Regions from separate parts of the Peribacillus muralis genome, predicted to be linked through region 3. Evidence: riboswitches for the same ligand, from Rfam matches in the RefSeq annotation. Region 3 holds a riboswitch; each other region holds the start of a gene.
The links. A riboswitch is a leader RNA that binds a small molecule or an ion and turns the genes downstream of it on or off. The one in region 3 is predicted to bind S-adenosylmethionine.

Region 1 (3,274 bases), 1.8 Mb from region 3:
CCGATCGTTACCGATGGGGCCAAGGTGACAGTAGGCTTCAAAGAAGAGCAATTCGAACAGGTTTGGAACTAAAATTATACAAAAATTTGGTTAATTCCTTACTTAAATAATGTTTCTACTTTATAATGTAATAGAAAATACAAGCTGTACATATGGAGGGAATCAATAATGACGACAACACCAAAAGAACTTCGTTACACGAAAGAACATGAATGGGTCAAAACCGAAGATGGAACAGTCCGCATCGGGATCACGGCTTTTGCCCAATCGGAACTTGGGGACATCGTTTTCGTCGAGCTTCCGGAGGTCGGTGACGAGCTCAAAGCCAACGAGCCATTTGGAAGTGTTGAATCGGTTAAGACCGTTTCTGAGCTGTATGCTCCGATCAGCGGCAAGGTTGTCGAAGTGAACGAAGATTTAAGTGACAACCCAGAGTATGTGAATGAATCTCCTTTTGAAAAAGCATGGATGATCGTGGTTGAACCAACGAACAGCAGTGATGTTGAAGGGCTTATGAGTGCGGAAGAATATGAAAGCTTGATCAACGGGTAAGACGAAAGAGAGAGGAGGCTGACCGGTCTGCTCTCTTTTTCCTTTTGTGTCTGGCAGTTGTCCACAATTCGTGAAATGGAGTGATGACATGGAATGCGGCGATTATGATAAAGTGATCATTGTAGAAGGCAGCTCCGACAGAAAAAAGGTTGCCTCCGTTTTGAATGAAGTTGTGGAAATAAGATGTACGAATGGGACCATTTCAATAACCAAACTGGATGAATTGGTGGAGGAATTGATGGACCGGGATGTTTATCTCCTCTTTGATGCAGATGAATCGGGAGAAAAGCTGCGAAAGCAATTTCGAAGGGAAATGCCGGAAGCGAACCACCTTTACATTAATAAAATGTACAAAGAAGTGGAAAGCTCGCCGGAACATCATATTGCAACTGTACTTCTATCTGCCAACATGAATGTAAAAATGAAATTTTTAAGTTAAAGGGTGAAAGACTGAGTGATGCAGGAGTGGAAAGAGGAAACGTGCAAGCTAGCTATTGAAAACGGGGAAACCTTTTGCCTATATTTATATACGCCCTTATGCGGCACGTGTCAGGTCGCCTCTAAGATGCTGGATATATCTTTGCAATTATTCCCGGAAATGATGGCAGGCAAAATGAATATGAACTATGTCCAAGGGATGGCCGAAACATATGAAATCGAAAGTGTCCCCTGTTTATTGCTCTTTAAGGGAGGACAACTTCATGAAAAAATATATGCCTTTCAATCCGTTCCGTATCTGTATGGCTTGCTTAAGGAACTTAGCTAGGAACCCAACCGGAAACGGATTGGGTTCTTGGCTTTATTTTTTTCAACGAAAAAAGAAATAAAAACAAAGAATATTCTAACAATTTATTGACTGGGTAATCGTAAAATGCTATATTTTGAATGTAGAAATTACTGTTGCAAGAAAAGATCAAAATTAAATAGTTCTTATCAAGAGTGGCGGAGGGACTGGCCCGACGAAGCCCGGCAACCGGTATACATATATATACGGTGCTAATTCCAGCAGAGTTTTGACTCTGGAAGATGAGGTGTGTATGAAAGCCTCTTCTTGTGGAAGTGGTTTTTTTGTGTAGGATAAGAACCATTCCCAGGCTGTTCCAAATAAATCCATAGAAGAAGAGGAGAAAGCACATGTCAGATAAAAAATTGCGTTTCGAAACATTGAGTGTTCATGGCGGGCTGCAAGCAGATGAAACCGGAGCCCGTGCCGTTCCCATTTATCAAAGCAATGCATACTTGTTCAAAGATACGGATCATGCAGCCAATTTATTTGGTTTAAAGGAAACGGGATATATATATACTAGGCTCCATAATCCGACGGTCAGCGTTTTCGAGGAGAGGATGGCGTTATTGGAAGGCGGTATCGGCGGATTGGCAACTGCAAGCGGAATGGCTGCCATTTCCCTGTCAATCCTCAATATTGCCGGTGCAGGGGATGAAATCGTCTCTGCCTCTACCTTATATGGGGGCACGTATAACCTTTTTGAAAACACCCTTCCTAAATACGGAATTAAAGTGAAGTTCGTATCTCCCGATGATCCTGAGAATTTTAGGAGGGCGATTACGCCAAGAACGAAGGCCATTTTCGCTGAAACGATTGGAAATCCCAGTTTGCGGGTCCTCGATATCGAAGCAGTGGCAAAAATCGCCCATGAAGCCCACATACCTTTGATCATCGACAACACCTTTGCTACACCTTACCTTTGCAGACCGATAGATTTTGGAGCGGATATAGTCATCCATTCCGCTACGAAATGGCTCTTGGGTAATGGAACGACATTAGGCGGTGTCATCGTGGATGGAGGCAAATTCGACTGGAACTCGCCGAACTTCCCTGGCTTTACGGAGCCTGATCCAAGCTACGATGGCTTGGTATATGCCGAGGCAGTTGGTCCTGCGGCCTTCATTACAAAAGCCAGGGTGCAATTGCTTCGTGATTTAGGTCCTGCCCTAAGTGCCCAAAGTGCCTTCCAGTTTACGCTTGGCCTAGAAACGCTGCATGTCAGAATGAAGGAGCATCTTGCAAATACGAAGACCGTCATTCAATACTTGAAAAATCATCCTGCCGTGAAATGGGTATCACATCCAGCTGATGAGGATCACCCGGATAAGCCGCTTACCGATAAATATTTGCCTAAAGGAGCGGGGGCCGTCGTGACCTTCGGAATCCAGGGAGATCGTGAAGCAGGGGCAAGGCTCATCAATTCAGTCGAATTATGGTCACATGTAGCGAATGTCGGCGATGCGAAAAGTTTAATCATCCATCCTGCCAGCACCACCCATCAACAGCTGAATGATGCAGGTCTGGTAAAATCAGGGGTGAGTGCCGATCAAGTCCGGCTATCCATCGGGATAGAAAACGTAGAAGACTTAATAGAGGATTTAGAGCAGGCCATCGAAAAAGCGACGGATATCGTTTCACTGGCATCCAAATCGATTTAAGTAAAAAGTCCTGATATTTTTTGTTCTAGAAATATTATACATTGCACTCCTTTTTTATCTGTGATAAAATTTCTCCATACTAATGAACGTAATGATGTACGAAATATTCTATATATTAGCTCTTATCAAGAGAGGTGGAGGGATGTGCCCGATGAAGCCCGGCAACCGACAAGGAGGTTTTTCCTTGGAAAGGTGCCAATTCACACAAAGTGTAAACACTTTGGAAGATGAGAGGAAGGCCAGTTTCTTTATCTGCCTTTCTGCTCATGCAGAAAGG
Region 2 (3,274 bases), 1.2 Mb from region 3:
TGTTAAGGTTCTTCTTTTTGGCTAATTCGACAATGTACTCCCACGTTCGCGTATCCCCACTGCTGACACCGACTTTCACTGTTTTCACATCATCTGAACCGCCTGATGCCCCCTTCTCGTTTCCGCATGCTGCCGTGATAAGTGCAAATGTCAATACGATGATCGTTACTAAAATTTTCTTCATGTCTCCTACCTCCTGATATGTTTATCTTCTTCTGATTTTTCTGGAAACGAAGTTCCCGGTGGATTGCAGTAATTGAACGATGATCACGAGCACTGCTACCGTGACGACCATCGTCATCGTATCGAATCTTTGATAACCGTAAGCCAAAGCTAGATCCCCGACCCCGCCTGCACCGACCGCTCCTGCCATCGCCGTGGCACCAACAAGCCCGATCGTCGCTGTTGTAAATGTAAGGATCAGCGAACTGAGTCCCTCAGGAATCAAAAAGCGATAAATGATCTGCCATGTTGTCGCCCCCATTGCCTGGGCTGCCTCGATGATTCCTTTATCCACCTCCAACAGGGAGTTTTCCACAAGCCGGGCAATATAAGGCGCGGCGTAGAAAACAAGTGGAACAATTGCCGCATTCGAACCAATTCCCGTGCCTACGATCCATCTAGTGAACGGAATGATTGCAACAAGCAAGATGATGAATGGAACCGAACGCACAATATTTATGATTGGGTTCAATACATTGAAGATCCATTTATTATCCATGATGTGACCCTTCCTTGTTATGACGAGCAAGACGCCCAGCGGAAGTCCGATCAGTCCGGAAAAAATCAACGAGAGGGCTACCATATAAAGAGTGTCGCCGAAAGCAGTCGATAGCTGATCTGCCGTTATTTCCATTCCCCAAAGTGAATTACCCATTTACCTGCACCTCCTGGACGAGAATTCCCTCATCTTTAATATATTGATACGCCTCGGCTACCTCTTGTTTGTCACCTGTCACTTCGATGATCAAATTCCCAAACGGCGTTTCTTGAATTTCGGAAATATTGGCAGATAATACACTTAAGTGAACATCATATTTCTTCGAGATCGTCGAAAGCAGCGGGGTACCGGAAGTAGTCCCAATAAAATTAATTTTCCAAATAATCGGAACGTGTGTCCCTATCCTTTTTAGGAAACTTTGCGGAATCTCATCATGGATCACCGTTCTCACGAAGTTTTTGGCGATTTCGGTTTGGGGCTTGGCAAAAACCTCGAACACTGACCCTTGTTCAACGACGTATCCACCCTCCATCACCGCCACCTTATTGCAAATTTCCCTGATCACGGACATCTCATGGGTGATGAGCAAAATGGTGATATCGTATTCTTTATTGATTTTCTTCAACAGCTGCAGAACGGCACTCGTTGTTTGCGGGTCCAACGCAGATGTCGCTTCATCACATAAAAGGATCGATGGGTTGGTGGCCAATGCCCGCGCAATCCCGATTCGCTGCTTTTGACCGCCGGATAATTGTTCCGGATAGCTCTTTGCCTTACTGGATAAGCCGACGAACTCAAGCAGCTCGCCAACCCTGTCTTTGATTTCCCTACTCGGCGTGCCCGATAAAACGAGCGGCATCGCAATGTTATCAAAAACGGTCTTTGAGTTTAGTAAGTTGAAATGCTGAAAGATCATCCCTATTTTCTTCTTTTCTGCCCGCAATTCCTTCGGGTTCAATGAAGTGAGCTCCTTCCCGCCGACGATTACCCTACCTTCAGAAGGATGTTCCAGCAAATTGACCAACCTGATCAACGTACTTTTCCCAGCCCCGCTATAACCGACAACACCGAATATATCCCCCTTCTCAACGGTCAAATCAATTCCTTTCAATGCTTCGACGGTCTGCTTCTTTGTTTCGTAAACTTTTTTAACATGCTGAAACTCTATCATCCTGTCTCCTCCCACGTTGTTCATTTTTTCGATTTCATATCAGAGAAGAGCTTTGCCATGAATAAACAAAAGAGGCCTCCTCCGTCATCAGACAGAAGAGGCCTCTTTTAGAAATAAAAAAGAGTAAACTCTTAATTTAATTATCTAAGAAAAGCTCCTTCTTATCTTTCAAACTTTCGTCCGTTGGAATTAGCACAGTATTTTTACAAAAGTAAAAACCCGCTGCCGAGGTATCATAGGGCCAAGTCCCTCCACATCTCTTGATAAGAAATAACGTAATATTTAATTATGTCCTTCACTATAAACTCAAATTTCGTAGAAGTCAACCACCATTTCCAACATTCGAAATATTTTAATAGGATAGTTAATTTATCGTTTATTTACTATATCAAAATACTTATAGCAAGAATTTACTCATTCTCCATACAGGATACCTTTCGTTTTCCTCCCGTAGCTTCACCATTCCTGACTTCGAATATAAACGAAGCGCATCCTGATTATCTGGAGACACCCTTAACTGATATTCGGATACCCCGAATTTCCTGAAAAAGAATTCTGCATAGCTGACCAACTCCTTGCCAAGCCCTTTACCGCGGTATTCCGGAATAAGATAAAACAGATTCACATAGCCGATCTCAGCCCCGTCATACTGGCGAATTTGAAGCTCCATCTGTCCGATCGGCTTCCGATCCCGTTCGATGATCACCTGCCCATCCGGAAACTGGCACACCCTCTCCCGCATTCGCTGCAGATAGGCCTCTTCATCGCCAAAACCTTCTTCCGACCCAAAGCTTACCACATACGAATCCTTCCGGAATGCAACGATTGTTTCCTTATCTTTGTCGATATTAATGGTTCGAAAGATCATTCCATCTCCCTCTTTCGTTTTGTTGGGATAATTTCTTGATACGTTCATGCACACTTTGCTGTTAATAAGAGGGCAATTCGTTTTCGTCCCTTGATGAAAAAACATTTGCCAGCTGCCATTACGATATTGCCAGATTGAACTTCTTATCGTATGCTCGGCCATCACTTCATCAAAATTCAGAAACTTCGTTAACACGGTATCTTCGGATAAGGGATGCATGTCAAAATCGCTTAAGATCATTCTGACCCCATACAATCGCTTTTTGACTATATCCGGCCTGAACTGCCGAACTTAAAGAAGCCACCCTTCAATATCCGTGCAAGTGCTTCCACTGATTTACGAATCTCGGACGTTACTAAACTCTCCTCCAACTGCTGCAAATGTTCTTTTAAAGAGAAAGCTTCGTTATTCACTTCCTTCATCTCACCTTTTCCACCTGAACGCGTACGAGGCATGCGCTTGTAAAATCATGTATACTATATATTAACAGGATATTCCAGACGGAGGTGATTTA
Region 3 (3,274 bases):
CCTTCACTTATGCATTTCTCAAGCAATATATCACGGGCTATAACAAAATCAGCCCGTTTTGCCGCTTCAAAATCAGTCACGGAATCACCAATTACATACATGAAGTCATCCGCACCAGCCATTTGCCTCATAATCGACGGCTTACAGCAGCCGCACTCATTATTACATTGCTCATCACAAGCATGCGGCCACTCAATATAGATCTTTTTCTTATCAAAGTGGGCATTGTTACAAAAAACCGTGCCTGTGGGCAAGATGTCATTTAATAGTGGGGCAATGAAAAAATCCATGCCTCCGCTTACGATATATAAAGGAAACCCAGCTTGTTTCGTATACTCAACGAAATCATGGAAACCTGGCCGGATGTGTGCTTTCTCCTTCACGAATTGAATGATTTCTGCCTTCAGGTCACTATCAAGCAGGGAAAACATTTCCCCAACCCCAGAGGATATGCTGATTTTTTGCCGAAGAACGTCATCCTTCAACCTTTCCCATTCCGGGGGAGCGAATTTTTTCATGATGGAAATGATGTTATCCGTGTTGGTTATCGTTCCGTCAAAATCACAAAAGATGATTGGTTTCATGCTTTCTCATAGTCCTCCCCATAAAACAAGCGCTTTTTTTAATGCTTCTTCATTTGACGCCGCCTCAGCTAGGTCCTTTCCTTCAAGGACGGCTTCCACAGCAGAACGAAAGGCCTCTGCCCCGCCCTTAGCTCCGTCAGGGTGCCCGTGTATTCCGCCTCCGGCATTGATGACACTGTCCAGTCCGAAATCCTTGATCAAATCGGGTACCATCCCTGGATGAATACCAGCTGAAGGAACTGGAAATGCTTCTTTCCATGAAGGTTCGTCTTTCGTCAATGCACTGGCGATCGCCAATGCTTCCTCTTTTTCAAGTGCGACATTTCCATAAGGGGATGGGAATAATGATAGATCCGCACCTGATAGCCTGACTAATTTACCAAGCAATAGTGGATAGCCGACACCATAAAAGGAGGATGAGCCCAACGCTCCGCTAAATGACGGATGGGCCATGATCGGCAGCTTGATTTGATCATGTTCACTCAGGGCTTGCAATACATCCAAGCCATATGTATGGACGTTGAACAATAAAGCGTCTGCACCCGCATCTGCCGCTTGTTTCGCCTTATCCAATAACTCGAATGTCTTTCCTGATAGATTGACGGCATATAACGTCCGGTGACCAGTACTTTCATGGACTTCGGTCAATATTTTCTTGCCGGTTTTGATTCTTTCAATAAATGGCGTCTGTCCCTGATCAAAGAGGATTTCATCATCTTTAACAAGGTCGACACCCCCCAACGCTTGTTGCTTCAATTGCTCATTATGGAACGTTAGATCACGCCCTAATACACCTTTGAAAATGCTCATGACTAGCGGCCGGTCATACACTCCAATCTTTTTCCTGATTCCTGTAATGCCATATCTGGGACCGGGGAAAGCTTTTTCGATATCCCCGATAAAATCAAGGTCGATCAATTTAACCGCACCGTCCAATGACAGTTTTCCGAAGACCGTGGTCAAAATGGCTGGCAAATCATTTGAGAAATTTCCTGCCGGATACGCGATTTTAATGATCGAACGATACACCTTACGATCGAAGTACCGGTTTGCCCCCTCTTCTTCGGAAAGCGGCGATACGGAGACGACGCGACCCTTATGCTTTTCCAGCTGCTTTTGAACCAGCTGGGGCAGGTCCGTCCATGTTCCTACAGTCAGGCCCAAGGCGATGCCTTCCGCTTTTTTTTCGTGATTCCCATTAAAATCATGAATTAAATAAGTGGCGATTATCTCGCTCATTTGATCACTCCTATAACACGTTAGTAATCTCACGAAGTCATTATCGGACTCTTTAATAATAGTAAAAGCCCCTTCATGACGAAGAGGCTTTAAAAAAGCCATCTTCTTATCTCCCAGCACATATGCTGCAAGAATTAGCACCGTGCCCTGTGGACGAGAAAGTCCGGCGGAGGATTCCGCCCCATCTTACAATGGAATTACGGTCGGTTGCTGGGCTTCATCGGGCTAGTCCCTCCACCTGCTCAAAATAAGAAAACGCTGATATATAGGTACATGGTAGTTTCGAAAGATTAAGAATTTATTTAGTATTCTGACAGGTAATCCATACTTTGTCAATAAGTTTTTAATTGTATGAGGATTCACTAAAGTTTAAAACAGATTTAACCTGCGTATCCGCCCTACAGCCTCCTTGAGCCGCTCTTCGGAGGTCAGAAGCCCGACCCTGACGTATCCTTCGCCAAATTCGCCGAACCCATTTCCAGCAGCTACCGCCACGTGGGCGTGCGTTAATAAATGATCGGCAAAGCTCTCGGAGGTGAATCCCGTTGGTATTTTAAGCCAGGCAAAAAAAGAAGCATCCGGAGCTTTAACCTCCCAGCCAATGTCCCGTAACCCCTCGATGAAAACATTCCTGCGCCCCTCATACACCTTCACCAATTCCTCTACACACTCTTGCGAATCAAGCAAGGCGGTTGCTGCAGCCTCCTGTATCGCCGGAAAAAGGCTCACATATAAATGGTCCTGCAGCAGTTCAAGAGCTTCAATGACACTTTTGTTGCCTACAGCAAAGCCGACCCTCCATCCTGCCATATTGTAAGTTTTCGAGAGTGTATATATTTCTATCCCGACATCCTTCGCTCCCTCTGCCTGGAGAAAGCTAATCGGTTTTCTTCCAGTGTAACCTATTGCCCCATACGCAAAATCATGGACCACACAAATTGAATGCTCTTTAGCATAGGATACGGTTTCGCTAAAAAATTCTCCGGTTGCGGATGCACCTGTAGGATTATTCGGATAGTTCAAGAACATCATTTTGGCTTTATCGAGCACATCTTTATGTATAGCTTCGTAATTCGGTAGAAAAGCATTTTCCTCCTTCAACGGCATGCGTTCCATTTGCGCCTGAGCCAAAACGACACCGGAAAGATAATCAGGATAGCCGGGATCTGGTACGAGTATCGTATCTCCTGGATTCAATAAACACTGCGGCAATTCGACAAGTCCTGCCTTACCGCCAAAAAGAATGGCTATTTCACTTTTTGGATCGAGCTTGACGCCATATTCCCGTTCATAAAAGGAAGCTGCAGCATCTTTTAAATATTGATGTCCCCTGAACGGCGAATATTTATGGTTGATCGTTTTTTCAGCTGCTGTTTGTAACCTTTTCACGATATGCTCAGGCGTCGGTTGATCGGGATTCCCTTGACCCAGGTTAATCACGTCATGCCCTT

Region 1: linked by a shared signal. The riboswitch ahead of ABE28_RS21780 (O-acetylhomoserine aminocarboxypropyltransferase/cysteine synthase family protein) and the one ahead of mtnW (2,3-diketo-5-methylthiopentyl-1-phosphate enolase) in region 3 are both predicted to bind S-adenosylmethionine.
Region 2: linked by a shared signal. The riboswitch ahead of ABE28_RS19170 (methionine ABC transporter ATP-binding protein) and the one ahead of mtnW (2,3-diketo-5-methylthiopentyl-1-phosphate enolase) in region 3 are both predicted to bind S-adenosylmethionine.

Annotation. Positions count from the first base shown of each region.
Region 1 is NZ_CP017080.1:4,471,255-4,474,528, reverse strand. Features, by position in the region: gene ABE28_RS21800 (arsenate reductase family protein) at 1-72, shown strand, start outside; gene gcvH (glycine cleavage system protein GcvH) at 169-552, shown strand; gene ABE28_RS21790 (toprim domain-containing protein) at 641-991, shown strand; gene ABE28_RS21785 (thioredoxin family protein) at 1,010-1,318, shown strand; SAM riboswitch class I at 1,480-1,585, shown strand; gene ABE28_RS21780 (O-acetylhomoserine aminocarboxypropyltransferase/cysteine synthase family protein) at 1,687-2,997, shown strand; SAM riboswitch class I at 3,117-3,231, shown strand.
Region 2 is NZ_CP017080.1:3,942,331-3,945,604, forward strand. Features, by position in the region: gene ABE28_RS19160 (MetQ/NlpA family ABC transporter substrate-binding protein) at 1-184, opposite strand, end outside; gene ABE28_RS19165 (methionine ABC transporter permease) at 206-856, opposite strand; gene ABE28_RS19170 (methionine ABC transporter ATP-binding protein) at 870-1,892, opposite strand; SAM riboswitch class I at 2,051-2,162, opposite strand; gene ABE28_RS19175 (GNAT family N-acetyltransferase) at 2,290-3,000, opposite strand; gene ABE28_RS25855 (hypothetical protein) at 3,027-3,182, opposite strand.
Region 3 is NZ_CP017080.1:2,715,873-2,719,146, forward strand. Features, by position in the region: gene ABE28_RS13140 (2-hydroxy-3-keto-5-methylthiopentenyl-1-phosphate phosphatase) at 1-584, opposite strand, end outside; gene mtnW (2,3-diketo-5-methylthiopentyl-1-phosphate enolase) at 591-1,823, opposite strand; SAM riboswitch class I at 1,927-2,077, opposite strand; gene ABE28_RS13150 (pyridoxal phosphate-dependent aminotransferase) at 2,193-3,274, opposite strand, start outside.